Regions from separate parts of the Streptomyces sp. NPDC031049 genome, predicted to be linked through region 2. Evidence: riboswitches for the same ligand, from Rfam matches in the RefSeq annotation. Region 2 holds a riboswitch; the other holds the start of a gene.
The links. Region 2 has a riboswitch for S-adenosylmethionine ahead of ACZ45Q_RS10100 (aminotransferase class V-fold PLP-dependent enzyme). Riboswitches for the same ligand answer to the same signal wherever they lie in the genome.

Region 1: another riboswitch for S-adenosylmethionine. It lies ahead of thrC (threonine synthase); the one in region 2 lies ahead of ACZ45Q_RS10100 (aminotransferase class V-fold PLP-dependent enzyme).

Annotation. Positions count from the first base shown of each region.
Region 1 covers NZ_JBVIGC010000008.1:117,605-132,739, reverse strand. Annotated here, with positions in the region: gene ACZ45Q_RS15990 (NADH:flavin oxidoreductase) at 1-633, opposite strand, end outside; gene ACZ45Q_RS15985 (hypothetical protein) at 819-1,274, shown strand; gene groL (chaperonin GroEL) at 1,366-2,988, opposite strand; gene ACZ45Q_RS15975 (cold-shock protein) at 3,303-3,506, opposite strand; gene ACZ45Q_RS15970 (MoaD/ThiS family protein) at 3,947-4,222, opposite strand; gene thrC (threonine synthase) at 4,219-5,517, opposite strand; SAM riboswitch class I at 5,536-5,677, opposite strand; gene ACZ45Q_RS15960 (glucosyl-3-phosphoglycerate synthase) at 5,850-6,794, shown strand; gene ACZ45Q_RS15955 (hypothetical protein) at 6,823-7,560, opposite strand; gene ACZ45Q_RS15950 (alpha,alpha-trehalose-phosphate synthase (UDP-forming)) at 7,737-9,140, shown strand; gene otsB (trehalose-phosphatase) at 9,185-10,054, opposite strand; gene ACZ45Q_RS15940 (DUF3263 domain-containing protein) at 10,189-10,425, opposite strand; gene ACZ45Q_RS15935 (ABC transporter substrate-binding protein) at 10,500-11,765, opposite strand; gene ACZ45Q_RS15930 (ROK family protein) at 11,911-12,903, shown strand; gene nagA (N-acetylglucosamine-6-phosphate deacetylase) at 12,903-14,048, shown strand; gene ACZ45Q_RS15920 (1-phosphofructokinase family hexose kinase) at 14,195-15,124, shown strand.
Region 2 covers NZ_JBVIGC010000005.1:39,004-54,138, forward strand. Annotated here, with positions in the region: gene ctaE (aa3-type cytochrome oxidase subunit III) at 1-380, shown strand, start outside; gene qcrC (cytochrome bc1 complex diheme cytochrome c subunit) at 447-1,256, shown strand; gene qcrA (cytochrome bc1 complex Rieske iron-sulfur subunit) at 1,253-2,326, shown strand; gene qcrB (cytochrome bc1 complex cytochrome b subunit) at 2,323-3,984, shown strand; gene trpD (anthranilate phosphoribosyltransferase) at 4,116-5,180, shown strand; SAM riboswitch class IV at 5,258-5,374, shown strand; gene ACZ45Q_RS10100 (aminotransferase class V-fold PLP-dependent enzyme) at 5,554-6,930, shown strand; gene ACZ45Q_RS10105 (glycerate kinase) at 6,876-8,078, opposite strand; gene ACZ45Q_RS10110 (SLC13 family permease) at 8,090-9,505, opposite strand; gene ACZ45Q_RS10115 (response regulator transcription factor) at 9,647-10,312, opposite strand; gene ACZ45Q_RS10120 (sensor histidine kinase) at 10,309-11,820, opposite strand; gene ACZ45Q_RS10125 (small secreted hydrophilic protein) at 11,744-12,049, opposite strand; gene ACZ45Q_RS10130 (Lrp/AsnC family transcriptional regulator) at 12,215-12,496, opposite strand; partial or broken gene ACZ45Q_RS10135 (rhomboid family intramembrane serine protease) at 12,493-13,273, opposite strand; gene ACZ45Q_RS10140 (hypothetical protein) at 13,431-13,670, shown strand; gene ACZ45Q_RS10145 (NYN domain-containing protein) at 13,778-15,121, shown strand.

The sequences.
Region 1 (15,135 bases), on a different contig from region 2:
CCGGGTGCGGGAGACGGGGTCGCCGCCGTAGGCGTCCGTACGGCGGTTGGTGCCCGCCCACAGGAACTGGTCGACGAGGTAGCCGTGGGCGCCGTGGATCTCCACACCGTCGAAGCCGATGCGCTCGGCGTCCGCGGCGGCCTGCGCGAAGGCGGCGACGACGTCGTCGATGTCCCGCCGGGTCATCGCCCGGCCGGTGACGGTGTCCTCACCGATCCGCAGCCCGGAGGGCCCGACGGCGGGCGCCTCGGGGAACGGCGGCTCCCCCTGGCCGCGCACCATCCCGATGTGCCACAGCTGCGGCACGATCGTGCCGCCCGCCGCGTGCACCGCCTCGGCGACCTTCGCCCACCCGGCGAGCTGCTCCTCGCCGTGGAACCGCGGCACCCGGTCGCTCTGCCCGGCGGAGTCGTGCCCGACGTAGGTCCCCTCGGTGACGATCAGTCCGACGCCGGCGGCGGCACGGCGGGCGTAGTAGGAGACCACGTCCTCGCCGGGGATGCCGCCCGGGGAGAACATCCGGGTCATCGGCGCCATGGCGATGCGGTTGGGGACGGTGAGGCCGTTGATGACGGCCGGGCGGCCCAGGATCTGCGCCGCGCGCCGGGCGCCTTCGGCAACGGTGACGGTCACGGGTGGACTCCTCATGAGAACCGGTCGGTATGTGCACGCGCATGCACCATGTCTCCCCGGGCAACCGGCCCGTCCGCCCCGGCATTCCGGCCGACGGCACACCGGTGACCGAGGTCACACTCACCCCGGCCGGGCGTCCCGGGGGCCCCGGCCGGCGTCGGCGGGCGTGGCGGAGAATGGCGCTCATGACCGAACCGGTGTTCATCAAGAGCAAGTGGGGGACGGCGCGGTACGTCTACAACCCGAGGAACCCCGTCGGCATGGCCCTGATCTTCCTCTCGCTCGCCCTCACCGCCGGCATGCTCCTGTGGATGCACGACGAGGGCGAATGGAGCGAGGACGAACTGCGCAGCGCCGTCCACGAGGCGGCCGGCCGGCTGGAGGCCGGCCCGCGGATCGTGGACGAGTGGCGGGGCCTGGACATGCAGATCGACGACGCGATCGAAAAGACCGGCGAGGGCCCCTCCTACGGGGCGCTGGTGAGCCGCGAGGGCACCTCGGACGACTACACGGACGACTACACCGTCACCGGCGGGGGCACGGACGCCGCCTTCTGCCTGCACGTCACCGAGGTGCCGGTGGACGAGACCTGGTCGAACCTCACCGTGGACGTGAGCGACGGCGCGTGCGAGCGCTACTGACCGGCCCCGGACACGCCCGAGGGCGGCACCCCCGGCTGCTGCCGGGAGTGCCGCCCTCGGCACGGAAGGACGGTACCGATCCCCGAGAGGATCAGAAGTCCATGTCACCGCCCGGCATGCCGCCGCCGGCCGGGGCCGCGGCCTTCTCCGGCTTGTCGGCGATGACGGCCTCGGTGGTGAGGAACAGCGCGGCGATGGAGGCGGCGTTCTGCAGCGCGGAACGGGTCACCTTCGCCGGGTCGATGATGCCCTCGGCGATCATGTCGACGTACTCGCCGGTCGCGGCGTTCAGGCCGTGGCCGACCTGGAGGTTGCGGACCTTCTCCACGACGACGCCGCCCTCGAGACCACCGTTGACGGCGATCTGCTTCAGCGGGGCCTCCAGGGCGAGCTTCACGGCGTTGGCGCCGGTCGCCTCGTCACCCTCGAGCTCCAGCTTCTCGAAGACCTGGGAGGCCTGGAGCAGGGCCACGCCACCACCGGCGACGATGCCCTCCTCGACGGCCGCCTTCGCGTTGCGGACGGCGTCCTCGATGCGGTGCTTGCGCTCCTTGAGCTCGACCTCGGTGGCGGCACCGGCCTTGATGACGGCCACGCCGCCGGCCAGCTTCGCCAGGCGCTCCTGGAGCTTCTCGCGGTCGTAGTCCGAGTCGCTGTTCTCGATCTCGGCGCGGATCTGGTTGACGCGGCCGTTGACCTGGTCGGTCGAGCCGGCGCCGTCGACGATGGTGGTCTCGTCCTTGGTGATGACGACCTTGCGGGCGCGGCCCAGGAGGTCCAGGGTCGCGTTCTCCAGCTTGAGGCCGACCTCCTCGGAGATGACCTCGCCGCCCGTGAGGATGGCGATGTCGCCGAGCATGGCCTTGCGGCGGTCGCCGAAGCCCGGGGCCTTGACTGCGACGGACTTGAAGGTGCCGCGGATCTTGTTGACGACCAGGGTCGACAGGGCCTCGCCCTCGACGTCCTCGGCGATGATCAGCAGCGGCTTGCCCGACTGCATGACCTTCTCCAGGAGCGGGAGCAGGTCCTTGACGTTGGAGATCTTGGAGTTGGCGATCAGGATGTACGGGTCGTCGAGGACGGCCTCCATACGCTCCATGTCGGTGGCGAAGTACGCCGAGATGTAGCCCTTGTCGAAGCGCATACCCTCGGTGAGCTCCAGCTCCAGACCGAAGGTCTGGGACTCCTCGACGGTGATGACGCCTTCCTTGCCGACCTTGTCCATGGCCTCGGCGATCAGCTCGCCGATCTGGGTGTCGGCGGCGGAGATGGAGGCCGTGGAGGCGATCTGCTCCTTGGTCTCGACGTCCTTCGCCTGCTCCAGCAGGGCGGCGGAGACGGCCTCGACGGCCTTCTCGATGCCGCGCTTCAGGGCCATCGGGTTGGCGCCGGCCGCGACGTTGCGCAGGCCTTCCTTGACCAGGGCCTGGGCGAGGACGGTCGCCGTGGTCGTACCGTCACCGGCGACGTCGTCCGTCTTCTTGGCGACTTCCTTGACCAGCTCGGCGCCGATCTTCTCGTACGGGTCCTCGAGCTCGATCTCCTTGGCGATGGACACGCCGTCGTTGGTGATCGTGGGCGCGCCCCACTTCTTCTCGAGGACGACGTTGCGGCCCTTGGGGCCGAGCGTCACCTTCACGGCGTCCGCGAGCTGGTTCATGCCGCGCTCGAGGCCGCGCCGCGCCTCCTCGTCGAACGCGATGATCTTGGCCATGTGAAGTGGTCCCTCCAGGACTGGGGGTGATTCCTTCGGACCGCGCCCGCGCCCGCGACGGACGGCTCGCAGGCCTCGTGGTTCCTTGCCCCACCCGGCCCGCGGGCCTCACCGACCCGGTCCTTCGCTGTCACTCTCACCTTCAGAGTGCTAACGCCAATGATTAGCACTCGCCCGGTCCGAGTGCAAGGTGCGCCCGCGAAGCGGGACCGCTCCGGACGCACCGGGGCCCGCCCCGGACATGCCGCAGGGCCCGCACCCTGCCGGGTGCGGGCCCTGCGATGAAGACCGTTCGCTGTGGTCGACCGCGCGTATCAGGCGGTGACGCGAACCATGTCGGCCTGCGGGCCCTTCTGGCCCTGCGAGATCTCGAACTCGACCCGCTGGCCCTCTTCCAGGGTGCGGTAGCCGTCCATCTGGATCGCGCTGTAGTGGACGAAAACATCCGCACCACCGTCGACCGCGATGAAGCCGTACCCCTTCTCCGCGTTGAACCACTTGACGGTGCCCTGAGCCATGCCTAACTCCCCTATTACTGGCCCTTGCACAGATCCACACTTCGCGGATCCGGGTCAGACCTCACCCCCCAACGGTTGGGGGCGTGCGCCGGAACGCGTCGACCGCGGCTGAATGTATCTGTCCAACTGCCGTCTGCAACAGGTCAATCGGACGAGAATTCTGGACGGACCCGGTCCGGAATGTGGCGAGAATTCGCGCGATTCCAGGGCAAGTCGGGCCGGGCAAAGGGAGCAAAAGCCGCGAACGACACCCACAGTTTGGCTGCATCTTGTCGGGCGTACGGCAGGAATTCAGGGTTCCCGATCCGCGGATCAGGAGCGCGTTCCCCAACTGTACCGCGCTCAATCACGCGGAATTGCCCCCTCCGGATCTCTCACGGAGGGGGCAATAGGGGAAACCCTATGTCACCAACATTACCGTCGGTAACGGCTCTTTCGGGTCAGCCGCCGGCGACCGCCGGGATGATGGACACGCCGGCCCCGTCCGGGGTCGCGGTCTCGAGGCCCTGCTCGAAGCGGACGTCGTCGTCGTTGACGTAGACGTTGACGAACCGGCGCAGCTTGCCCTGGTCGTCCAGGACGCGCGCGGCGATGCCGGTGTGGTTCTTCTCCAGATCGGAGATGACCTCGGCGAGGGTGGCCCCCTCGGCGCTCACCTCTGCCTGGCCGCCGGTGTAGGTGCGCAGGATGGTCGGGATGCGAACGGTCACGCTCATGCGAGGCCAGCCTCTCGGAAGGAGTCCAGGTTCGGGCGGATGGTGGCGGTGAGGCCGGTGCCGGCCACCGCGTCCAGCGTCTTGAGTCCGTCGCCGGTGTTGAGGACGACGGTCGTCTTGGCCGGGTCGAGCACGCCGCTCTCGACGAGCTTCCTCGTCACGCCGACCGTCACCCCGCCGGCCGTCTCGGCGAAGATGCCCTCGGTGCGGGCCAGCAGCTTGATCGCGTCCACGACCTGCTCGTCCGTCACGTCCTCCACCGCACCGCCGGTGCGCCGGGCGATGTCCAGGACGTAGGGCCCGTCGGCCGGGTTGCCGATGGCCAGCGACTTGGCGATGGTGTCCGGCTTCTGCGGGCGCACGACGTCGTGCCCGGCCTTGAAGGCGGTGGACACCGGCGAGCAGCCCTCGGCCTGGGCACCGAAGATCTTGTACGGCCTGTCCTCGACCAGACCCAGCTTGATCAGCTCCTGAAGGCCCTTGTCGATCTTCGTGAGCTGGGAGCCGGAGGCGATGGGGACAACGATCTGGTCCGGCAGCCGCCACCCGAGCTGCTCGCAGATCTCGTACGCCAGGGTCTTGGAGCCCTCCGCGTAGTAGGGCCGCAGGTTGACGTTGACGAAGCCCCAGCCCTCGCCGGCGGGGTCGCCGATCAGCTCGGAGCAGAAGCGGTTCACGTCGTCGTAGTTGCCCTCGATGCCGACGAGCTCACCGCCGTAGACGGCGGCCATGACGACCTTGCCCTGCTCCAGGTCGTGCGGGATGAACACGCAGGAGCGGAAGCCGGCGCGGGCGGCGGCGGCGCCGACGGCGCCGGCCAGGTTGCCGGTGGAGGAGCAGGACAGGGTGGTGAAGCCGAAGACGCGGGCGGCCTCCAGGGCCTGCGCGACGACGCGGTCCTTGAAGGAGTGGGTGGGGTTGCCGGAGTCGTCCTTGACGTACAGCCCGCCGGTGACGCCCAGCTCGCGGGCGAGGTTGTCGGCCTTGACCAGCTTGGTCCAGCCCGGGTTCAGGTTGGGCCTGCCGGCCACGTCGGCCGGGACGGGGAGCAGCGGCGCGTAGCGCCAGATGTTCGCGGGGCCCGCTTCGATGCGCTTGCAGAGTTCTTCGGCGTCGTAGGCCGAGAAGTCGTAGGCGATCTCCAGCGGGCCGAAACACTCCTCGCAGGCGAAGAACGGGCCGAGCGGTACGCGGTGGCCGCATTCGCGGCAGGAGAGCGCCGTGGCCGGACCGAGGTCGACGGAACCCGTGGAGGTGGCGGAGTCGGTGCTGCTTGCGACAGTCTGCACAGCCATGTGAGGCGAGGCCCTTTCTCCTCATCTTCCTCACGACGCATCTCGCCGTGAGACGGATTTGGCACCTTCCCTAGCCGGGAGCCTCGCACCTTCACGAGAACCGACTGGAGGGTTGCCGGGGCTTCATCGGGCCGTATCCCTCTGCCCCTCTGGATGAGCTGTATGAAGTTGTGGGACGCGGCGACCCCGACATGCGACGGTCATCCGCGTTGTTCAAGACTGTAACCGAAGGCCACGACCGTTGAGACAGTCGTCCGAACCGCGAGATGGATCACAGAGATCGCTGAGATCGCTGGGACCGCAGGCGAGAGCACAGGGAGGAGCCGCGGACCGTGCTGGAGGAAGTCGAGCGCTGGCTGATCGCGCGCTCCTGGTCCGCGGCCGACCGGCCGCTGCACCAGATCATGGCGGCGAAGCGGGCCGGCGGCCAGTCGGTCAGCGTGGTGCTCCCCGCGCTCAACGAGGAGGAGACCGTCGGCGACATCGTCGCGGTGGTCCGGCACGACCTCGTGGAGCAGGTGCCGCTGGTCGACGAGATCGTGGTCGTGGACTCCGGTTCGACGGACCGCACGGCTCAGGTGGCCGCCGCGGCGGGCGCCCGGGTCGTGCACCGCGACACGATCCTGCCCCGCGTCCCGGCCGTGCCCGGCAAGGGCGAGGTGCTGTGGCGCTCGCTGCTGGTCACCGGCGGCGACATCGTCTGCTTCGTCGACGCCGACCTGCGCGACTTCTCCTCCGACTTCGTCTCCGGGATCGTCGGTCCGCTGCTCACCGATCCGGACGTGGCCCTGGTGAAGGCCATGTACGACCGCCCGCTCGGCGGCGCGCCCGGTGAGGGCGGCCGGGTCACCGAGCTGATGGCCCGCCCGCTGCTGAACATGCACTGGCCGCAGCTGGCGGGGTTCGTGCAGCCGCTCGGCGGCGAGTACGCGGCCCGCCGCTCGCTGCTGGAGCAGCTGCCGTTCCCCGTCGGCTACGGCGTGGAGCTGGGCATGCTGGTCGACGCCCTGCACCTGGTCGGCCTGGACGCCCTCGCCCAGGTGGACGTCGGCGTCCGCAAGCACCGCCACCAGGACGGCCAGGCGCTCGGCCGGATGGCCGCCGCGATCTACCGCACCGCCCAGCTCCGGCTGGCCCGGGGCCACCTGGTCCGCCCGTCCCTCACCCAGTTCGAACGCGCGGAGGACGGTTTCGAGCCGCGCACGTACTCCGTGGACACCGAGGAGCGCCCGCCGATGGCGGAGGTCCCGGAGTACGCGTCGCGGAGGGTGGCCTGAGCGCCGCGGCGGCCGGCGTGCGGCCGGGTCAGCCGGGGACGCCGTCCGACCAGCGCCAGCGCCCGGCGTCGTCCTGGCGGCAGGTCAGGTACTCGCCGCCGCGGCCGTGGGTGCTCAGGCCGCGGTGCCTGGCGGCGCAGAACTGGCCGTCGGCGTAGCAGTTGCCGGCCGGGCTGGTCAGTTCACAGGCGCCGGTGCCGCCCCCGGTCGAGCCGCCGGTGGAACCGCCCGTGGACCCGCCGGTCGAACCGCTCCCGGAGCCGGTCGTGCGGGCCGGCTCCGGTTCCGGGGTGTGGAGCGGGTCGCCGGAGCAGTCGTGGCCGTTGCGCGGGACGGTGAACGCCACGTCGTGGGAACCGCCCGGGTCGTCGCTCTGCGCGCAGACCTCCTCGCCGGCGGACCAGGACGAGGCCCGCTGTCCGCCGGTGCCCTGGAGCCGGACGGCGTAGTCCAGCCCGGCCCGCTCGGCGGCGGCGACGGCCTTGCCGATGGTGGACCCGGTGTGGTCGTCCAGGGTGACGGCGGTGGGTGTGGGGGGCGGGGTGGGCGTCGGGGTGGGGGACGGCGTCGGGGAGGCGCTCTCACCGGCGGTGGCCTCGGCGGCGGCCGTCGCGGGCCGCTCGTCCGTCGCCGTCGCGGGGCCGCCGCCGTCGCCGCAGCCGGCCAGGACCAGCGCCGAGGCGGCGATCAGCGCGGCGGTGCCGGTGATCCGGCGGACCCGCCCCGCCCGGGGGCCTCCGCGGTCGCGGCCGGTGCGTATAGGCATGACATCGGGCATGAACCCACCCCCCAGGAAGGTGAAACGTGCACCAGAAAGGCGCAACGTGCACCGCGCATCCTCATTCCGTTCACACCTCCCCCACAAGTCATCTGACCGAATTGGCGCCGGGTTCGGCCCGGGGGAACGTTTGAGCGTTTCGGGGCCGGGCTAGGTTGAGGCTTATGGCTTCGACGTTCGGTGCTGCTCAGGTACTGGTGGCCTCCAACCGGGGGCCGGTCTCGTACGAGGTGCGGGAGGACGGCTCGCTGCGGGCCAAACGCGGGGGCGGGGGCCTGGTCTCCGGCCTCTCGGCGATCGGCCCGGAGGCCGGGGCCCTGTGGGTGTGCTCGGCGCTCGGCGACGGCGACCGGGAGGCCGTGCGGCGCGGGGCCGGCGAGGACGGCGTACGGATGCTGGACATCCCGGCCGACGTGCACGCCGACGCGTACAACGGGATCGCCAACTCCGTGCTGTGGTTCGTGCACCACATGCTGTACCAGACGCCGCTGGAGCCGGTCTTCGACGCGGAGTTCCGCCGGCAGTGGGCCTCGTACGAGGCGTACAACCGCGCCTTCGCCGAGGCGCTGGCGGAGGAGGCCGCCGAGGGCGCGGCCGTGATGGTGCAGGACTACCACCTGACGCTGGTGCCGGGCATGCTCCGCGAACTCCGCCCGGACCTGCGCATCGGCCATTTCTCGCACACGCCGTGGGCGCCGGTGGAGTACTTCCGGATGCTGCCCGACGACATCGCCGAGCGGGTGCTGCGCGGCATGCTGGGCGCGGACCGGCTCGGGTTCCTGACGCGGCGCTGGGCGGAGGCGTTCACCGGGTGCTGCGAGGCGCTGGCCGGGGGGCTCGGCGACACGCGGATCGGTGTGCACGGCCTGGGCGCGGACGCGGACTTCCTGCGGCAGCGGTCGCACGAGCCGGACGTGGACGAGCGGATGGCCGCGCTCCGGGAGGAGATCGGCACCGGCCCGGACGGCAGCGCCCGCCGGACGATCGTCCGGGTGGACCGGACGGAGCTGTCCAAGAACATCGTGCGGGGCCTGCTGGCGTACCGGCAGCTGCTCGTGGACCACCCCGAGTGGCGCGAGCGGGTCGCGCACGTCGCCTTCGCCTACCCCTCGCGGCAGGACCTCGCGGTGTACCGGGACTACACGGCCGAGGTGCAGCGGGTGGCCGAGCAGATCAACGCGGAGTTCGGCACGGCGGGCTGGACCCCGGTGGTGCTGCACGTCAAGGACGACTTCGCCCGCTCCCTGGCGGCGTACCGGCTCGCGGACGTGGCCCTGGTGAACCCGGTGCGGGACGGCATGAACCTGGTCGCCAAGGAGGTGCCGGTCGTCTCCGACGAGGGGTGCGTCCTGGTCCTGTCGCGCGAGGCGGGGGCCCACGAGGAGCTGGGCGAGGACGCGGTCACCGTCAACCCGTACGACGTGGTGCAGACGGCGCGGGCCCTGCACGAGGCGCTGTCCGTCCCGGCGGCGGAGCGCGCGGAACGGACCAAGCGCCTGACGGCGGCGGCGACCGCCCTCCCCCCGGCCCGCTGGTTCCTGGACCAGCTGGAGGCCCTGCGCGCCTGACGCGCCCCGGAAGGGGCGCGGGGAACCGCCCTCGGGGCGCGCTCCTACGCGATCGCCTCCGCCAGCCCCCGCAACAGCCCCACCACCCCCGCCGGCCCGTCCACCACGACGTCCGCGCGGTCCCGCAGTTCCGTGACCTCGTCGCTGCCGCTGCACACCAGCACGCCGGGGATGCCGTCGGCGCGGAGTTCCTCGACGGCGGCGTAGGCCGGGAGGTCGCCTAGGTCGTCGCCCGCGTAGAGGACCGACCCGGCGCCGACGGCCCGGACGTGCTCCCGCAGGGCGACGCCCTTGTCCATGCCCGGCGGGCGGAGTTCCAGGACCATCCGGCCGGGCTCGACGATCAGGCCGTGCAGGCCGGCCAGGTCGGTGAGCGGGGCGCGCAGAGCCTCGAAGGCGGCCTGCGGATCGTCGGCGCGCCGGGTGTGGACGGCGACCGAGCGGCCCTTCTCCTCGACCCGGGTGCCCCGGCCCGTCGCCCCGGCCCGCTCCAGCAGTCCGGGCAGTTCGGCGCGGACGGCGGCGACACCGGGGTGGGGCTCGGGCGCGGTGACGGCACCCGTGGCCGCGTCCCAGCGCTCGGCGCCGTAGTGCCCGAGGACGACGAGGTGTTCCAGGCCGGCCACGCCCGCGAAGCCGCCGTGGCGGACGGCGACGTCGGCGGGACGGCCGGTGATCACCGCGACGGAGGCGATCTTCGGGGCGAGCGCGACCAGCACCGGGACGGCGTCCGGGTGGGCGCGGGCCTGTTCGGGGTCGGCGACGATCGGGGCGAGCGTGCCGTCGAAGTCGAGCGCGACGACCGCGCGGCCGGGGTGCGTGAGGACGGCGTCCATACCGTCCTGCCCGGCCTGCGTGGCCGGTTCCGGGAGGGGGGTGCTGAACGCGGCTGAGGAGTCCTGGTGGCTGCTCATGACGCGAACCTATCCCGCGCCGGCGACGGTCACGCCTCGCCCGGCCACCCGGCCGCCCTGCCGCCTCCCTGCCGAGCAGCTCCCTGACGGGCGGCAGCCCCTGACGTGCAGCCCAGCCGGTCAGCGCCCGCCGGTCAGCGTTCCGCCCGGCGCCGCTCCCGGACGCGTCTGAGGCGGTTGACCGTCACCGGGTCCGCCGCCGGCGCCCTCGGGTCGTCCAGGAGGGCGTTGAGCAGCTGGTAGTAGCGGACCGGGGCGAGGCCCAGCTCCTCGCGTATCGCACGTTCCTTCGCGCCGGGGCCGGGGAAGCCTCGGCGCTCCAGCGCGAGGATGTCCCGCTCCCGCTGTCCCAGCTCCTGCCGTTCGTCCATGTCCAAGAACGTAACGCCCGGCACTGACAACAGCCCCTGCCCCGGCCTCGCCCGGCTCGCCCGGCCCTGCTCCGCTACTCCGCGCTCTCCGTGCGGACCGCCGTCGACTGGAGCAGCCCGAGCACCGACTTCGGGTCGCCGTCGGGGCCGACCGCCTTGCCGATCCGCTTCTTGATGTCGGCGCTGACCGCCGCCCAGGAGGTCTTGCCGACCGGGTACAGCTCCGAGAGCACCAGCTCCTTCAGGAACGGCCCGAGGTCCTCGTCCTCCTTCGCCGTGCTCATCGTCTCCGAGGCGGAGGTGGTGACCGGCAGCAGGTCGTAGCGGCGGGAGAAGTCCAGGACGTTCTGCTCGTCGTAGACGAAGTCGAGGAAGTCCCCGATCTCCTCCTTGTGGCCGTTCTCCTTGAAGGCCGTCATCCAGTCGGCGACGCCCAGCGTGCGCCGGCTCGGGCCGTCGATGCCGGGCGTGGGCACCATGCCGAACTTCACGCCCTTGTCGGCGGCCATCTTCATCAGCGTGGGGTGCCCGTTGAGCATGCCGACGTCACCGGCGGCGAACGCGGCGAACGCGTCCGCGCGGTTGAGCTCGCCCGGCGCCACGGGACCGGTGAGGTCCTTGCCGACCAGCTCCTCCTTGAGCCAGGTGAAGGTGCCGACGTTGCGGACGGAGTCGATGCTGTAGGTGCCGACGGTGTCGGTGTAGCCGCCCCCGCCGCTGAGCAGCCACTGAAGGGTCTCGGCCGGTGCCTCCTCCGGGCCCAGCGGCAGCGCGTAGGGGTACTTCACGCCCTCCGCCTTGAGCGCCTCGGCGGCCTCGGCGAGGTCCTCCCAGCTCTCGGGCGGGGTGACGCCGGCCTTGTCGAAGAGGGTCTTGTTGTAGAACAGCACGCGCGTGGAGGCCGCGAACGGCATCCCGTACTGCACGCCGTTGACCTGCCCCGCGGTGGCGAGCTGGGAGACGAAGTCGGCCTGCGTCTGGATGGAGAGCAGGTCGTCGGCCCGGTAGAGCAGGTCGTCGGCCGCGTAGTCGGAGTAGGCGCCGATCTGGGCCATGTCGGGCGCCTCGCCCGCCCGGACCATCTCACGGACCTTGCGGTCGACGTCGTTCCACGAGTACACGGTGACGTCGACGCGCACGCCGGGGTGCTCGGCCTCGTAGGCCTCGACCAGTTCGTCCCAGTACTTCTGCGAGCTGTTGGCCTTGCTGTCGCCGTAGTCGGCGGCGACCAGCTTCAGGGTCACCTCGTCCGCGTCTCCGGTGATCCCGCAGCCACCGAGGACCGCCGTCATGCCCAGTGCGGACACCACCGCGATCGTTCCTGTCCTACGCCGCTGCACTGATCCCTGCCCCAACCATGCCGACCGATCGTCCGTTTACCGGATTAAGGTCTACACCACGCGAGTGGACTAGACCTCTCGCGGGTGTACGGGCCACACTGTCCCCGTGAGACACGTCATCGCCCTCGATGTGGGCGGCACCGGGATGAAGGCCGCCCTGGTCGGGGCGGACGGCGAGCTGCTGCACCAGGCCCGCCGGGCCACCGGCCGCGACCGCGGCCCCGAGGCGGTCGTCGCGGGCATCCTGGACTTCGCCGCCGACCTGCGCGCGCACGGCGCCGACCGGTTCGGCGAGCCCGCCGTCGCCGCCGGTGTCGCGGTGCCCGGCATCGTCGACGAGGAGCACGGCACCGCCGTCTACGCCGCCAACCTCGGCTGGCGCGACGTACCCCTGCGGGCGCTGCTGGCCGAGCGGCTCGGCGGGGTGCCGGTCGCCCTCGGCCACGACGTGCGCACCGGCGGCCTGGCCGAGGGCCGGATCGGGGCGGGCCGCGGCACCGACCGGTTCCTGTTCGTCCCGCTGGGCACCGGCATCGCGGGCGCCATCGGCATCGACGGCCGCGTGGAGGCGGGCGCCCACGGCTTCGCGGGCGAGATCGGCCACATCGTCGTACGGCCCGGTGGCGCGCCGTGCCCGTGCGGGCAGCGCGGCTGTCTGGAGCGGTTCGCGTCCGCGGCGGCGGTCAGCCAGGCCTGGGCCGAGGCCTGCGGGGACCCCGACGCGGACGCCGCCGACTGCGCCGAGGCCGTCGGGTCCGGGGACGCACGGGCCACGCGGGTGTGGCAGGAGGCGGTGGACGCGCTCGCCGACGGGCTGGTCACCGCGCTCACCCTGCTGGACCCGCGCACCCTGATCATCGGTGGCGGGCTGGCCGAGGCGGGGGAAACCTTGTTCACACCGCTGCGGGACGCCGTGGGACGGCGGGTCACGTTCCAGAAACTGCCGGACATCGTCCCCGCGGCCCTCGGCGACACCGCCGGCTGCCTCGGTGCCGGCCTGCTGGCCTGGGACCTGCTCCACGCGGGCCGCGGGCCCGCGCCCGCCACGCCCGCCGCACGCACCGCGACCACCACCGCCGCGACCACCGCGACCACCACCGCCGCGACGACTGCGACTTCCCCGGAGGTAACCGCCTGATGGCCCCCAGCAAGGTTCTCGCCGGAGCCCGGGTGGTCCTGCCCACCGGGACCGTGGACGACGGCCGTGTGATCGTCGACGGCACCCGGATCACGGACACGGCGCCCCCGGGCACGGAGACCGTCGATCTGACCGGCCACTGGGTGGTCCCCGGGTTCGTCGACCTCCACAACCACGGCGGCGGCGGCGCCTCCTTCACCGGCGGCACCGCCGAGGACGTCCTCAAGGGCGTCGAGACCCACCGCCGGCACGGCACCACCACGGTGGTCGCCTCCACCGTCACCGGCGACCTGGACCTCCTCGCCCGGCAGGCCGGGATGCTCGCCGAACTGGCCGAACAGGGCGACATCGCCGGTATCCACTTCGAGGGGCCGTTCATCTCCCCCTGCCGCAAGGGCGCGCACGACGAGGGGCTGCTGCGCGACCCGGACCCGGCCGAGGTCCGCAAGCTGATCGACGCCACGCACGGCCACGCGAAGATGATGACGCTGGCCACCGAGCTGCCGGGCGGCCTGGACTCCGTGCGGCTGCTCGCCGAGCACGGCGTGATCGCCGCGGTCGGGCACACCGACGCCACCTACGAGCAGACCGTCGAGGCCATCGACGCCGGCGCCACGGTCGCCACCCACCTGTTCAACGCGATGCCGCCGGTCGGCCACCGCGCCCCCGGCCCGATCACCGCGCTGCTGGAGGACGAGCGGGTCACCGTCGAGCTGATCAACGACGGCGTCCATCTGCACCCGGCCGCGCTCCAGCTGGCCTTCCACCACGCGGGCGCCTCGCGGGTCGCCTTCATCACCGACGCGATGGACGCGGCCGGCTTCGGCGACGGCCGCTACATGCTGGGCACGCTGGAGGTCGAGGTCGCGGGCGGTGTGGCCCGGCTGGTCGAGGGCGGCTCCATCGCCGGTTCGACGCTCACCCTCGACCGCGCCCTGAAGCGGGCGGTGACGGTGGACGGAATCCCGGTCGAGGACGCGGTGGCGGCGCTGTCCGCCAACCCGGCCCGGCTGCTCGGGCTCGCCGACCGGATCGGCTCCCTGGAGCCCGGCAAGGACGCCGACCTGGTGGTCCTGGACGCCGGTTTCGACGTGGTGGGCGTGATGCGCCGGGGCGCCTGGGTGGTCGATCCCCGACGGGGCTGATCCGTGCCCGCGAGCCGGCCGCACGGTGGCCGACACGGGGCTGGGCCGACAGCCGTCCGTTTGGCATGATCGTGTCCTTGGGGCCCGTGCCTGACACGTGCCCTCGGCAACAGGCACTCGCAGGCAATCGGGGGAGGTCGGCCCACGTGATCCTCACGGTCACGCTGAACACCGCTCTCGACATCACCTATCGCGTCCGAGGGCTGCGCCCGCACGCCTCCAACCGGGTCGCCGAGGCCGTCGAGCGCCCCGGCGGCAAGGGCCTGAACGTGGCCCGGGTACTGGCGGCCCTCGGCCACGAGGTGACGGTCACCGGATTCGCGGGCGGCGCCACGGGGCGGTCCGTGCAGGAGCTGCTCACGGACGTACGCGGCGTGGTGGACGCGCTGCTGCCGGTGGCGGGCACGACCCGGCGCACCATCGCCGTGGTCGACGAGCTGACCGGCGACACCACCCAGCTCAACGAGCCGGGCCCGGCCATCGCCCCCGCCGAGTGGAGCGCCTTCCAGGAGGCGTACGGGGATCTGCTCGCCGGCGCCGACGCGGTCGCCCTGTGCGGCAGCCTGCCGCCGGGCGTGCCGGTGGGCGCCTACGCCGGGCTGGTCCGCACGGCTCGGGCGGCCGGCGTTCCCGTACTGCTGGACACCAGCGGTGAGCCGCTGCGCCGGGCGGTCGCCGCCCGCCCTGATCTGATCAAGCCGAACGCCGAGGAGCTGGCCGAGCTGACCGGCGCCCACGAGCCGCTGCGGGCCACGCAGGACGCCCGGCGCCGGGGCGCCCGCTCGGTGGTCGCCTCGCTCGGCGCCGACGGCCTGCTCGCGCTGACCCCGGAGGGCCACTGGCGGGCCGCGCCACCCGACCGCGTCCACGGCAACCCGACGGGCGCCGGCGACTCGGCGGTCGCGGGCCTGCTGTCGGGCCTGGTGGAGCGCCTCCCCTGGCCGGAGCGCCTGACCCGCGCGGTCGCCCTGTCGGCGGCGACGGTACTGGCGCCGACGGCGGGCGAGTTCGACCGGGGGGCGTACGAGGACCTGCTCGGCCGGGTGTCGGTGACGACGGAGGCGACGGCGGCCTGATCCGGACGGCG
Region 2 (15,135 bases):
CCTCCCTCACCTGCCAGCTCGGCGTGTTCGCCGCCGAGCGCGGTGACGTGAAGAAGCTCAGGATGTGGTTCATCGTCACCTTCATCATGGGTGCGATCTTCATCGGCGGTCAGGTGTTCGAGTACACCGAGCTGGTCAAGCACGAGGGCCTGTCGCTCTCGTCGGACCCGTACGGCTCGGTCTTCTACCTGACCACCGGCTTCCACGGCCTGCACGTGACGGGCGGTCTCATCGCCTTCCTGCTGGTCCTCGGCCGTACCTACGCGGCCCGGAGGTTCACCCACGAGCAGGCGACCGCCGCCATCGTCGTGTCCTACTACTGGCACTTCGTCGATGTCGTCTGGATCGGCCTCTTCGCCACGATCTACATGATCAAGTAGGCGCGGCCCGCTCCCGCGCACATCCCAGAAGCATCGACGCAGAAGATCCTGACACCGGGGTAATCCGTGAAAAAGCTCTCCGCACGACGACGCCATCCGCTGGCGGCACTCGTCGTCCTACTCCTGGCGCTGGTGACCACCGGCGGGCTCTATGCCGTGGCCGCGCCCGCGGACAAGGCGCAGGCCGGCACAACGGCCCAGTCCCTCGCGATTGACGAGGGCAAGAAGCTCTACGCCGTCGGCTGCGCCAGCTGTCACGGCACCGATGGTCAGGGCACCTCCGACGGTCCCAGCCTGGTGGGCGTGGGCGCCGCGGCCGTCGACTTCCAGGTGGGCACCGGCCGTATGCCGGCCCAGCAGCCGGGCGCCCAGGTCCCGCGCAAGAAGGTCATCTACTCCCAGGCCGAGATCGACCAGCTCGCGGCGTACGTCGCCTCGCTGGGCGCCGGTCCGGCCATTCCGACCGAGCAGGAGTACGACCCCGCGGGCGCGGACATCGCCAAGGGCGGCGACCTGTTCCGCACCAACTGCGCGCAGTGCCACAACTTCACCGGTCAGGGCGGTGCCCTCACGCACGGCAAGTACGCGCCGGACCTCTCGGGGGTCTCCGCGAAGCACATCTACGAGGCCATGCAGACCGGCCCGCAGAACATGCCGTCCTTCCCGGACACCGTGCTGACGGAGCAGAACAAGAAGGACATCATCGCGTACCTGAACGCGGTCAACAGCGACGAGACCGTGGACCCGGGCGGTCTCTCCCTGGGCGGCCTCGGGCCGGTCAGTGAGGGCCTCTTCGGCTGGATCTTCGGCCTCGGAGCCTGCATCGCCGTCGCCGTGTGGGTCGCCGCCCGGACCGCAAAGGCCAAGAAGTCATGAGTAGCCAAGACATTCCCGAAGAGAACCTGCCGGCGAAGCAGCCCGCAGGCCACGACGAGCACGCGCACGACGCGGTGAAGCGGGCGGACGACGACAACCCGTTCGCCGACCCGGGTCTGCCGCCCCACGAGCACCGGATCCAGGACATCGACGAGCGGGCCGCCAAGCGGTCCGAGCGCACGGTGGCCCTGCTGTTCACGGTGTCCATGCTGGCGACCATCGGCTTCATCGCGGCGTTCGTGGCGATCCCCCACGACAAGTCGATCTACGTCTTCCCGATCGGCCACCTCAACGCGCTGAACTTCGCGCTGGGTCTGACCCTGGGTGCGGCGCTGTTCTGCATCGGCGCGGGCGCCGTCCACTGGGCGCGCACCCTGATGTCCGACGTGGAGATCGCCGACGAGCGTCACCCGATCGAGGCCTCGCCCGAGCTGCGCTCCCAGGTGCACGCCGACTTCAAGCAGGGCGCCAAGGAGTCCGCGATCGGCCGTCGCAAGCTGATCCGCAACACCATGTTCGGCGCCCTCACCCTGGTCCCGCTCTCCGGCGTCGTCCTGCTGCGCGACCTCGGTCCGCTGCCCGAGGACAAGCTGCGCCACACGCTGTGGTCCAGGGGCAAGCTGCTCATCAACCAGAACACCCACGAGCCGCTGCGTCCGTCCGACATCGCCGTCGGTTCGCTGACGTTCGCCATGCCCGAGGGCCTGGACCCGCACGACCACGGCTTCCAGAACGAGATCGCCAAGGCGGCCCTGATGCTGGTCCGGCTGGAGCCGGAGGACATCAAGGACAAGCGCGAGCTCGACTGGTCGCACGAGGGCATCGTCGCCTACTCGAAGATCTGCACCCACGTCGGTTGCCCGATCTCCCTGTACGAGCAGCAGACGCACCACGTGCTGTGTCCCTGCCACCAGTCCACCTTCGACCTCGCCGACGGCGCCCGGGTCATCTTCGGTCCCGCCGGTCACGCCCTGCCGCAGCTGCGCATCGGCGTGAACGACGAGGGTTACCTCGAAGCGCTCGGCGACTTCGAAGAGCCCGTCGGTCCTGCCTTCTGGGAGCGCGGATGAGCACTGCACCGAACGAACCGAGTACCCCTGCCGCCGGCGCGGCGGGCCGCTCGCGCGGGAAGGCACCGGCCGGCGAACGCGTCGCCGACTGGGCCGACGGCCGGCTGGGGATCTACTCCCTGGCCAAGGCCAACATGCGGAAGATCTTCCCGGACCACTGGTCCTTCATGCTGGGCGAGATCTGCCTCTACAGCTTCATCATCATCATCCTCACGGGTGTGTACCTGACGCTGTTCTTCCACCCGTCGATGAACGAGGTGGAGTACCACGGCAGCTACATCCCGATGCAGGGCCAGCTCATGAGCGAGGCCTACAAGTCGACGCTCGACATCAGCTTCGACGTGCGCGGCGGTCTGCTGATCCGGCAGATCCACCACTGGGCGGCGATCATCTTCCTCGCCGGCATGTTCGTGCACATGATGCGCGTCTTCTTCACCGGCGCGTTCCGCAAGCCGCGTGAGGTCAACTGGCTGTTCGGCTTCCTGCTCTTCGTCCTGGGCATGTTCACCGGTTTCACCGGCTACTCGCTCCCGGACGACCTGCTCTCCGGCACCGGTGTCCGCTTCACGCAGGGCGCGATCCTGTCCGTGCCGATCGTCGGCACGTACATCTCGATGTTCCTGTTCGGCGGAGAGTTCCCCGGCGACGACTTCATCGCCCGGTTCTACTCGATCCACATCCTGCTGCTGCCGGGCATCATGCTCGGCCTGGTGGTGGCCCACCTGATCCTGGTCTTCTACCACAAGCACACCCAGTACGCGGGTCCCGGCAAGAACAACAAGAACGTCGTCGGCATGCCGCTGCTGCCGGTGTACATGGCCAAGGCCGGAGGCTTCTTCTTCCTGGTCTTCGGTGTCATCGCGGCCCTGGCCGGCATCGCGTCCGTCAACCCGATCTGGAACCTGGGCCCCTACCGGGCCGACCTGGTCTCGACCGGCGCCCAGCCGGACTGGTACATGGGCTTCGCGGAGGGCCTGGTCCGCGCCATGCCGGGCTGGGAGATCAACTTCTGGGGCCACACGCTCGTCCTGGGCGTGTTCATCCCGCTGGTGATCTTCGGACTCTTCCTCGGGGTCATCGCCCTCTACCCGTTCATCGAGTCCTGGGTCACCGGCGACAAGCGCGAGCACCACATCCTGGACCGCCCGCGCAACGCCCCGACCCGCACGGCCTTCGGCGTCGCCTGGATCACCGCCTACATGATCATGCTGATCGGCGGTGGCAACGACATCGTGGCCACGCACTTCCACCTGTCGATCAACGCGGTCACCTGGTTCGTCCGCATCGGCTTCTTCGCCGGTCCGGTCATCGCCTTCGTCATCACCAAGCGGATCTGCCTCGGCCTCCAGCGCCGCGACAAGGACAAGGTGCTGCACGGCCGCGAGTCGGGCATCATCAAGCGCCTGCCGCACGGTGAGTTCATCGAGGTGCACGAGCCGCTCAGCCAGGAGCAGCTGCACAACCTCACGGCGCACGAGCAGTACCGGCCCGTCGAGATCGGCCCGACGGTCGACGAGAACGGTGTCGAGCGCAAGGTGAAGGGCTCCGAGAAGCTGCGCGCCAAGCTCAGCAAGGCGTACTACGGCGAGGGGAACCAGATCCCGAAGCCGACCGTCGAGGAGTACAAGGAGATCACGAGCGGCCACGGCCACCACTGATCCTCCGCGTCGCCACACCACGCCGCAGGGCCCCGTCCGGTGTTCGGACGGGGCCCTGCGGCGTCCCCCGGGGTCGATAGGGTGGAGGCAGACTCCGTCCACCGACTGTCCACCGAACTCAGGAGCGGCTGATGAGCGCTGTGACCCCCGCTGGAGGCGACACCGCGGCGGGCCGCTCCTGGCCCGCCCTGCTGAACGGGCTGCTGGACGGCCGGGACCTCACGGCCGACGACACCGCCTGGGCGATGGACGTGATCATGCGCGGTGAGGCGACCGACGCGCAGATCGCCGGGTTCGCGGTGGCGCTGCGGGCCAAGGGGGAGACCGTCGAGGAGATCGGCGGCCTGGTGCGCACCATGTACGAGCACGCCAACGTGATCGAGGTGCCCGGGAACACGGTCGACATCGTCGGCACCGGCGGTGACGGCGCCAAGACGGTCAACATCTCCACCATGTCCGCCATCGTCGTGGCCGGCACCGGCGCCAAGGTCGTCAAGCACGGCAACCGGGCTGCCTCGTCGGCCTCGGGCGCCTCCGACGTCCTGGAGAAGCTCGGCGTCAACCTGGAGCTGACCCCGCGGCGGGTGGCGGAGGTCGCCGAGGAGGCCGGCATCACCTTCTGCTTCGCGGTGAAGTTCCACCCGGCGCTGCGGCACGTCGCCGCCGCCCGCGGCCAGCTCGGCATCCGGACGGTGTTCAACTTCCTCGGGCCGCTGACCAACCCCGCCAAGGTCCGCGCCCAGGCCATCGGTGTCGCCGACGCCCGGATGGCGCCGATCATCGCCGGCGTCTTCGCCGAGCGCGGCAACTCCTCCCTGGTCTTCCGGGGCGACGACGGCCTCGACGAACTGACCACCACGTCCACGTCGAAGGTGTGGGTCGTACGGGAGGGCAAGGTGACCGAGGAGTCCTTCGACCCGCGCGACGTCGGCATCGAGCCGGTGCCGGTCGAGGCCCTGCGCGGCGCCGACGCGTCCTACAACGCCGACGTGGCCCGGCGGCTGCTGGGCGGCGAGGGCGGGCCGGTGCGGGACGCGGTCCTGCTGAACGCGGCGGCGGCCCTGGTGGCCCTGGCGCCGGGCGACGAGCCGCTGACCGAGCAGCTGAGGGCCGGCATGGCCCGGGCCGCCGAGTCCATCGACAGCGGCTCCGCCCGGCGGGTGCTGGAGCGCTGGGTGGCCGCCAGCAACGCCTGAGCCGCCCACGTGTCGTACGTCCCGCGATCCGGACCCGGGTTGCGGGACGTCGATCTCTTCGCGTAGCTTCCTGTCCAGGTCATGAGTGACAGCCATTCGGCCCCGGCCGGCTGTCCGGCAACCCTCCGTCCGTGGCGGGGTGCCCCGGGTGAGGACCAGGTCGTGAGCAGCAGGGCTCACGACAAGCGCGGACCCCTCGCACGCTTCGTGAAGCGTGGGACCAGGGGTCCTGGTCATCGAGGGAGCCTTCTGTGATGCAGCGAATGCGCTAGGGCCGCAGAGCCCCGCCTCCGCACCCCTTTTTCCCCGGTCCCGCGCTCGAGCCCCGCACGCTCGCGCGGTGATCTCCGCACGCCGTCACGGGAGTTCCGCCATGTCCGTCACCACCGCTGCCGCCCACCAGTCGCTCTGCGCCCCGCTGCCCGTTCTGGGCAGCGACGTCACCGTCCCGCTCGTCACCGGCGGCGAGGTCACCTACGCCGCGCTCGACTACGCCGCCAGCGCGCCGGCGCTGAAGCGGGTCTGGGACGACGTCGCCGCCTACGCGCCGTACTACGGCAGCGTGCACCGCGGCGCCGGGTACCTGTCCCAGCTGTCGACCGACCTCTTCGAGAACGCCCGCAGGACCGTCGCCGAGTTCCTGGACTGCCGCGACGGCGACCAGGTCGTCTTCACCCGCTCCACCACCGACTCCCTCAACCTGCTCGCCGGCGCGCTCCCGGCCGGCTGCCGGGTCTTCGTCTTCGAGACCGAGCACCACGCCTCGCTGCTGCCCTGGCGGCACGCGGACGTCACCTACCTCGACGCGCCGCGCACCCCGGACCAGGCCGTGGAGACCCTGGAGCGCGCCCTGGCCGACCGCGAGCCGCACGGCCCCGCCCTCGTCTGCGTCACCGGCGCCTCCAACGTCACCGGCGAACTGTGGCCCGTGCGGGAACTGGCCGCCGCGGCGCACGCCCACGGCGCCCGGATCGTGCTGGACGCCGCCCAGCTCGCCCCGCACCACCCCGTCTCCGTGTCCGGCCTGGACGCCGACTGGGTCGCCTTCTCCGGCCACAAGCTGTACGCCCCCTTCGGCGCGGGCGTCCTGGCCGGCCGCGCCGACTGGCTGCGCACGGCCGAGCCGTACCTCGCGGGCGGCGGAGCCAGCCGCACCGTCACCCGCCGCACCGACGGCGGCGTGGACGTCGAGTGGCACGACGGCGCCGCCCGCCACGAGGCCGGCTCGCCCAACGTCATCGGCGCCTACGCCGTCGCCTCCGCCTGCAAGGCGCTCACCGAGGCCGGGTTCGACGCCCTCGTCGCCCGCGAACGGCACCTGATCGCCACCGTCCGGGAAGGGCTCGCCGACGTCCCCGAGGTCCGGTTCCTCTCCCTCTTCGGCGACGACGCGCCCCGCGTCGGGGTGCTGTCCTTCGTCGTGGACGGCTGGAACAGCTCCCACTTCGCCGCCGCGCTGTCCGCCGAGTACGGCATCGGCGTCCGCGACGGCCTGTTCTGCGCCCACCCGCTGGTGCGCACCCTGCTCGGCAGCGACCCGCAGACCCAGGGCGAGTGCGGGGCGCCGGAGGCCGCGCCCGGGGAGAAGTCGCTCAACGCCGTCCGGGTCAGCTTCGGCGCGGGCACCCCGGACGAGCACGTGGAGCGGTTCGTGACCGCGGTGAGGGAACTCGTGCGCAACGGCGCCAAGTGGAACTACCGCACCGAGGACGGCCGGTGCGTCCCCGACACCTCCACCGCGGCGGCGTGAGCCGGTAGCCGGGCGCCCAGCAGCACCATCCGCAGCGCCCGCTCCGTGGCGTCCGTCAGCAGCTCCGCGCCCCGCACCAGCGCCTCCGCCAGCGCCATCGGCGCCGGCAGGATGCCGTGGCAGGCGTCCACGCCGGGCACCTCGTGCGCGCCCTCGCCGAGCGTGCCCGCCAGCGCCAGGACCGGACGGCCGTGGAGCTTGGCGCGCCGGGCGACCTCGGCCGGGATCTTGCCGCGCGGCGTCTGGTGGTCCAGGGCGCCCTCGGCGGTGAGCACCAGGTCGGCCCGGGCCAGCCGCTCGTCCAGGTCGAGCTGGTCCAGCAGCACGTCGAAGCGGGGCAGCAACCGGGCGCCCAGGGCGGCCAGTCCGGCGCCCAGGCCGCCGGAGGCACCGGTGCCCGGGCCGGAGCGCAGGTCGGTGCCGGTGACGCCGAGGTCGCGGGTGAGGACGTAGGCCCAGTTCTCCAGGCCGGCCGACAGCTGCTCGACCTGCGCCGGGGTCGCGCCCTTCTGCGGGCCGAAGACACGGGCCACGCCGCGCTCGCCGCACAGCACGTTGAACGGGTTGCAGGCGACGCGCAGTTCGACGTCCTTCAGCCGGGCGTCCAGCCCGGACGGGTCGATGCGGGCGAGCCGGGTCAGCTCCCGCCCGCCGGGCGGCAGTTCGAAGCCGTCCGGGTCCAGCAGCCGCGCCCCGAGGGCCTGGAGCGCGCCCGCGCCCCCGTCGGAGGTGCCGGAGTCGCCGCAGCCGACCAGGATGCGCCGCACACCGGTGTCCAGCGCCGCCCGGATCAGCTCGCCGACCCCGTAGGTGGTGGTGGCGCCGGGGTCCCGCAGGGCACGGGGCACGAGGGACAGACCGGCCACCGCCGCCATCTCCACGACCGCCGTGTCCTGGGAGCCGAGCAGCGCGAAGTGGGTGCCCACGGTGTCCCCGACCGGTCCCGTGGCGGCCAGCGCCACCAGCCGCCCCCCGGTCGCGGCGGCCAGCGCGACGGCCGTTCCCTCACCGCCGTCCACCAGCGGGACACGGTCGACCTCGGCATCCGGCAGGACACGGCGCACACCGGCCGCGATGGCGTCGGCGGCTGCCTGGGCCGACAGGGACTCCTTGAAGCCGCTGGGGGCGACGACGACACGGTTGAGCATGGCGGACTCCTTCAGCGGGTCACGGGAACGCCGAGCAGCGGCCAGACCGCGACGGCGAAGAGCAGGACGAGCGCGGCGGTCAGCGGGGCCAGCACGGCGGACAGCCGCAGCAGGTCGCGCGGGGTGTAGGTGGGGGTGCCGGGGATGTCCGCGAACAGGGTGACCGGCTTCGCGGAGGCCGGGAGCGTGTGGCAGAAGCCGGCGGCGGCGGTGGAGGCCAGCGCGGCGGCCACGGGGTTGACGCCCGCGCCGACGGCCGCGGCGATCACCAGCGGCACCAGCACCGAGGAGCGGGCCGAGCGGGACTGGAGGACCAGGTGGGCGGCGGTGCTGACCAGGACCACGACCGTGAGGAAGAGGGCCGGCCCGATGCCCGACGGCAGCCCGGACACCAGCCACCTCGCCGCGCCCGAGTCGGCGAGCGCGACGCCCATCGCCATCGTCGCGGCCATGAACAGCAGCAGCGACCAGGGCACCGTCTTCAGCGCGTCCTTCAGCCGCACGGTGCCGAGGGCGGGGGAGGAGGCGACGACCGCGCCGATCAGGGCGACCACCGCGGGCGGCACGTGGTGCAGCGGCTCACTGCACCACAGGACCACCACGGTGGCCAGCAGCAGCGCGCAGAGCTTCTCGGGCTGCGACCAGGGGCCGGTGACCGCGTGGTCGGTGTGCCGCTGTATCTCCTCGGCGGTGATGCGCACCGGGCCCTGGCGGTCGGCCCGCCGGGTCGTGGTCCACAGCACGACCTCGGCGGCCAGGTGGGAGGAGGTCACGGCCAGCGGCAGGCCCAGCAGCAGCCACTCGGTGAAACCGACCCGGTCGCCGGTGGCCTCCCACAGCACCGACACCGTGATCAGGTGCGCGCCCGCGCCGATCAGCGTGGCCACCGCCGACAGCAGGATCACCGTCGGGAACAGCAGCGCCAGCATCACCACCAGCCGCTTGCGGTCGGCGAGCGCCTTGGCGAGCGCCAGGAACACCGGCAGCGCCAGCGCGGCGCGGCCCGAGGTGGCCGGCACTGCGAACGCCGTGACGACCAGCGCCGCGGTGGTCAGGTGCACCAACTGGCGTACGGTGCGGGCCCCGCCGACCAGGAACACCGCCGCGCGTCCCGCGAGGCCGCTCCGGGTCACCGCGGCGGCCAGCACGAACGCGCAGATCAGCAGCCACACCGTCGAGTCACCGAGCGTCCCGAACAGGGTGTCGCTGCTGATGACCCCGGTGGCGGTCAGGGCCAGCCCCGCGCCGAGCGCGATGTAGGTGTCGTCGATCGGCGTACCGATCCAGGCGCAGGTCGCGAGCGCGAACACGGCCAGGGTCAGGCGCGCGTCACCGCTCAGGCCGGGGAAGTTGGCGGGCACCGCCAGCAGGGCGCACAGGGACAGCGCCACGCACAGGGCCGCGGTCAGGCGGGGATTCAGCGTCACGCCATCGAGGGTTCACCCGGGCCGTGAGCCTCCAATGAGCCGAAGATGAAGGAAACTTCACCGTCCCGGCGCGCGGCCCCGTCCCGGCGCGCTCGGCCCCGGCCCCCGGCATGCCGCGGTCCTCGCGCGGCCCGGTCGCCCTCACCAGGCCGGCAGCCGGTACCCCATCCCGCGCACCGTCTCCACCTGCTGCGCACCGAGCTTCTTGCGCAGCGCCCGCACATAGACGTCCACGATGTTCGAGCCCGGGTCGAAGTCGTAGCCCCACACGTGGGAGAGGATCTGCTCGCGGGAGAGCACCTGCCCGGGGTGGCGCAGGAACAGCTCCAGCAGCACGAACTCACGGGCCGTCAGGTCGACCGTGCGCTCCCCGGCGCGGGCCCGGCGGGTGCGCAGGTCCAGGCTGAGCGCCCCCGACCGCAGCACCGTCACCTCCGGCGCCCGGGCCGCCGTGCGCAGCCGGAGCCGCACCCGGGCGAGCAGTTCCTCGAAGCGGAACGGCTTGGTCATCCAGTCGTCGGCGCCGCCCTCCAGACCGGCCACCGTGTCCCGTACGGAGTCCCGCGCGGTCAGCACGATCACCGGGGTCGTCACCCGGGCCTCGCGCAGCTCGCGCAGCACCGTGAACCCGTCCCTGCCGGGCAGCCCGATGTCCAGCACGATCAGATCGAAGCCGCCGGTCAGCGCGTACGCGTACCCGGCCTCGCCGTCGGCGACGACGGTGGTGGTGAAGCCGTTGGCACGCAGGCCCTTCTCCACGAAGGCGGCGATGCGTTCCTCGTCCTCGACGATGAGGATGCGGTTCATGAGCGTGTCTCTTCCAGGGTGAGTACGAAGGTGGCGCCGCCGCCCTCGGTGTCGTGGAGGCGGACCCGGCCGCCGTGGCCCTCGGCGATCGCCTTGACGATGGACAGGCCCAGGCCGGCACCCGAGCCGCGGGCGCCGCGCCGGGCCGTGCCCCGGCGGAACCGCTCGAAGATCACCTCGGCGTCCCCCGGCTGCACCCCGGGTCCGGAGTCGGCGACGTACAGCTCGATGCGCGCGCCCTCGGCGCGGGAGCCGATGCGGATGGTCTGGCCGGCGGTGGTGTGCTGCACGGCGTTCTGCGCGAGCTGGACCATCGCCTGGGTGATGCGCTGGGGGTCCAGCCGGGCCTCCCGGTCGGCGACCTCGGCCAGCACCCAGTCGCGCTCGCCCAGGGTGCGGGCCTTGACGAAGACGTCGGCGGTCAGTTCGGCGACCTGCACCGGCTCGGGGGTGACGAAGTCGGGACGCTCGGCCTTGGCCAGCAGCAGCAGGTCCTCCACGATCCGGCTCATCCGGTCCAGCTCGTCGGTGACCAGCCGCACCGTCTCCTCGCGCTCGGCGGGATCGTCGCCCATCAGTTCCAGGTGGCCGCGCACGATGGTGATGGGGGTGCGCAGTTCGTGGCCGGCGTCGTCCACGAACAGCCGCTGGGTGGCGAAGGCCCGCTCCAGCCGGTCGAGCATCGCGTTGAACGTCTCGGCGAGGGCGGCCACGTCGTCGTGGCCGTGCACCGGGATGCGCCGGGTGAGGTCCTGCTCGGTGAGCTGGGCGGCGGTGGCGCGCACCAGGCGTACGGGCTTGAGGATGCGCCCGGCGACCACCCAGGCGATGCCGGTCGTCATCAGCAGGGCGACGCCGGAGATGGCGAGCAGCACCCGGAACACCTCGTCGGCGCGCCGCTGTTCGCGCTCCGGGTGGAAGGCGACCACGAAGGCCGCCGCCGGTTCGCCGCCGTACCGGGCCACGGTGACCTTGGCCCAGCGGATGTCGCCCTCGGGGCGGTGCAGGGTGCCCGTGGAGTCGGGCGAGGCGTAGATGCTGCGCTCGGCCCCGGAGTCCCGGTGCAGCGGCAGGTCCACGGGGATCTCGCGCTGCTGGATGATGTGCGCCGGGTCGCCGCCCGGTTCGCCCACCAGGCCGATCAGCTCCTCGTCCAGGTCGGCGTACTGCCGCTCCAGGAAGACCTCCAGCAGTCGCCTCGGCTCGGTGAACGGGCGGCCGGTCTCCGGGTCGAAGCCCTGCTTCTGGAAGTTGGCGAACTCGGCGGCCTCCTGCGCCAGCAGGCCGTTGATCCGCTGGTCGGTGTCGCGCAGCAGGATCGAGCGGGTGGTCGCGGCCACGGAGGCGAGCGCGACGGCCATCACGAGCAGCAGCCAGAGCAGGATGCGGACCCGGGCGGAGATCCGCCGCCTGTCGCGGGCGGGGCCGCGGTCAACCGTCGTCGTCCGGTCCGTCGTCGTCGGCTCCGGTCGTGTCGTCCCCGGTGTTCCGGCCGCGGTCGTCGTCATCGTCCTCATCCGGGGGGCTGTCGGTCACCGGCGGCCGGGACACCACCTGGTCGCTGGGCGTGGGCTCGGGCCGGGTGGGCGTGGGGGTCGGAGAGCCGCTCTCCAGTTCCACCTTGGCGGGGACCTTCGGCTCCGGGGGAGAGTCGGTGAGGGCGAAGCTGGTGGCGGCGATACCGAGGGGGATCAGGACGACGGCCGCGAGCGCCGCCATCCGGCGTGAGAAGACCATGCCCCTCATGGTGTGCCGGGCGGGGTGCGGTGCGCATGAGCCGCGGATGAAGAACTCTTCATCCGGCCCCGGCGGCGGTGTCCCGCGGGAGCCCGGTGAACCGTGCGCCGGCGCTCGGCGGGGCGGCGGCCGGCCGCGCACCCGCCGGGCCGGTGGATGCGGTGCTCAGTTGTCCAGGCCGATGGAGAACGCCGCCTCCAGGTCGTGCTGCGAGTACGTGCGGAACGCCACGTGCGTGTCCGTGCCTTCCACGCCCGGGATCTTGCTGATGCGGCCGGGGATGACCTCCGCCAGCTCCTCGTGCTCCTTGACCCGGACCATCGCGATCAGGTCGTAGGTGCCGGTGACCGAGAAGACCTCGCTGACGTTCTCCAGCGCGGCGATCCGCTCCGCGATCTCGGGGATCCGGTCCACGCTGGTCTTGATGAGGACGATCGCGGTGATCACGGCTGGTTCTCTCCCTCGGGCCGGTCGCTGGGGCGCTCCTCACTCTAGTCGCACGTCCGGGACCCGGGACGGGCGCCCGAACCGCATCCAGGCGTAGCCGAAGCCCAGGGCGAAGCCCACCAGGTGGGCGAGGTAGGCCACCCCCGGCCCGTCGCCGGCCCGGCCCGCGGCCAGCCATTGCAGGGCCGCCCAGAACGGCAGCACCACCCAGGCCGGGAACCGCAGCGGCAGGAAGAAGAGGAACGGCAGGAGACTGGTCACCCGCGCGCGCGGGAACAGGTACAGGAACGCGCCGAGGATCGCCGAGATCGCCCCGGAGGCGCCCACCAGGGACTGCGGGGACTGCGGGTTGGCCACCGCGTAGCCGAGCAGCGCCAGGTAGCCGCAGCCGACGTAGAAGAGGAGGAACTGGAGGCGGCCCATGCGTTCCTCGGTCATCGCCCCGAAGACATAGAGGAACAGCATGTTGCCCAGCAGGTGCACCCAGCTGCCGTGGACGAAGAGGGCCGTGGCCGGGGTGAGGGCGGCACGGGGGGAGTCCTCGAACAGTTCTACGGGGATCACGCCCCAGTGGCGGAACCAGGCGCGCTGCGCGGCGAGCAGCTCGTCGCCGGAGCCGTACGCCGGGTTGACGCCCGCCGCGGGCCCGACCAGGAAGACCAGACAGCACGCGGCGATCAGCGCGTACGTCACCGGCGCCGCCGACCCCCTGCCGGTGCGGCCCCGGCCGGCCGTCCGGACCGCCCTGCCGACGGCCCCGCTCCACTTGCGGATCATGAGTACAGAGCATGACGTAACGGGACGCAACCGGCCCGGCCGCCTCGCCGCCGTGGACGGACGGGCGCCCGGGTCCCGCCAGGCCGTAGGGTTACGAGCCACACGCCCCGGGGAGTCCGGGCGTCGCCGACACTGGAAGAAAGCGAACACAGTCACGATGACGGTTCCCCTGCCGACCGCCACCACCCGGTGGCGCTGCACCCTCTGCGGCAACCTCACCCGGTTCGACGTGACCCGCTCGTCGAAGGTCGTCGAGTACGTCCACCTCGACCTGGCCGGTGAGCCCAAGGTCGAGGAGCGCGAGGTGGTCAGTGAGACCATCGAGTCGGTGCGGTGCCGCTGGTGCAACGCCGTGGACCAGGTGGAGCTCGTGGACCGGCCGGGCGCCGGCTCCTGACGACGAGGGTTCCCCCGCCCGCGGGACGCCGGGAGCGGAGGAGGGTGCCGTCCGGGCGACCGGCGTACGGTACCGGGATCGCGGCACGACGGTAATCGAGGTGACGGATGGTGGAGACACAGGGCGGGGGGCCGGGCGACGGCGCCGCCGAGGTGCTCGACCGTCCGCTGCCCGACGGTGTGCGCCGCCGGGTCGTGCAGATCGTGTCCGACGGCTTCGGCCGGCTGACCCCGGCGGAACTGCCCGCCCAGTTGCGGCAGTACGCCCGGTTCGCCCCGAACCGCCGGGCCAAGTTCGCGGGCAACGCGATGGCCGCCGCCCTGGAGACCGACCCGCTGTTCCGCCAGCGCATCGGCGACGGGCTCAGAGAGGCGCAGCCGGAGCTGTCCGGCGCGCTCGACTCAGCCTCCCCGCCCCCGGCCGCGGACCCGCTCGACGTGGCGGCCGCGGCCTACGTACTGCGTCCGCCCGGCTGGGTGAAGCTGGTGGCCGCCGCCGGCGAGGAGGCGCAGCGCGCCGACGCCGAGCGCGCCGACGAGGAGAACCGGGCCGAGCTGGAGCGGCTGCGCGCCGAGCTGGCCCGGGCCCGGGAGCACACCAAGTCCGAGACCGAGCGGCTCCGCGGCGAGCTGGACGCGGCGAAGAAGGAGGCGGACTCGCTGCACCGCAAGCTGCGGTCCGCGCTCAGCGACGTCAAACGCGGCGAGGCGGCCCTGCGCAAGGCGCACGCCGAGCTGGAGGCCGTACGCGTCGAGGGGCAGGCCCAGGTGTCCGCCGCCGAGAGCGAGGCGCGGCGGCTCAAGAGCCGGCTGGCGGAGGCCGAGTCCGCCCTGGAGGCGGCACGCCGGGCCGCCCGCGAGGGGCGCAGCGTCGAGGACATGCGGGTGCGGCTGCTGCTCGACACCCTCCTGGACGCCACCCAGGGGCTGCGCCGGGAGCTGGCGCTGCCGCCGGTCTCCGTGCGGCCCGCCGAGACCGTGGACGCCGTCGAGCCCGGCCGGATGACGCCGAAGGACATCGCCGCGCGCGCCCTGTCCGAGAACGACCCCGCCATCCTCGACCAGTTGCTGGCGCTGCCGCAGGCCCATCTGGTCGTCGACGGCTACAACGTCACCAAGACCGGCTATCCGCAGATGCCGCTGGAGAAGCAGCGGCTGCGCCTGCTCGGCCAGCTCTCCCAGCTCGCCGCGCAGACCGGCGCCGAGGTGACGTGCGTCTTCGACGGGGCGGAGCTGGCCGCGCCGGTGCTGCTCGCGCCGCCGCGCGGGGTGCGCGTGCTCTTCTCCAAGCCGGGCGTCACCGCCGACGAGCTGATCCGCCAGCTGGTGCGGGCCGAGCCGCCCGGCCGGCCGGTCATCGTCGCCTCCACCGACCGCGAGGTGGCCGACGGGGTGGCCCGCGCGGGGGCGCGGCCGGTGGCGTCGGCGGTCCTGCTGAAGCGGCTTTCCTGACCGCTGGTGCGGTT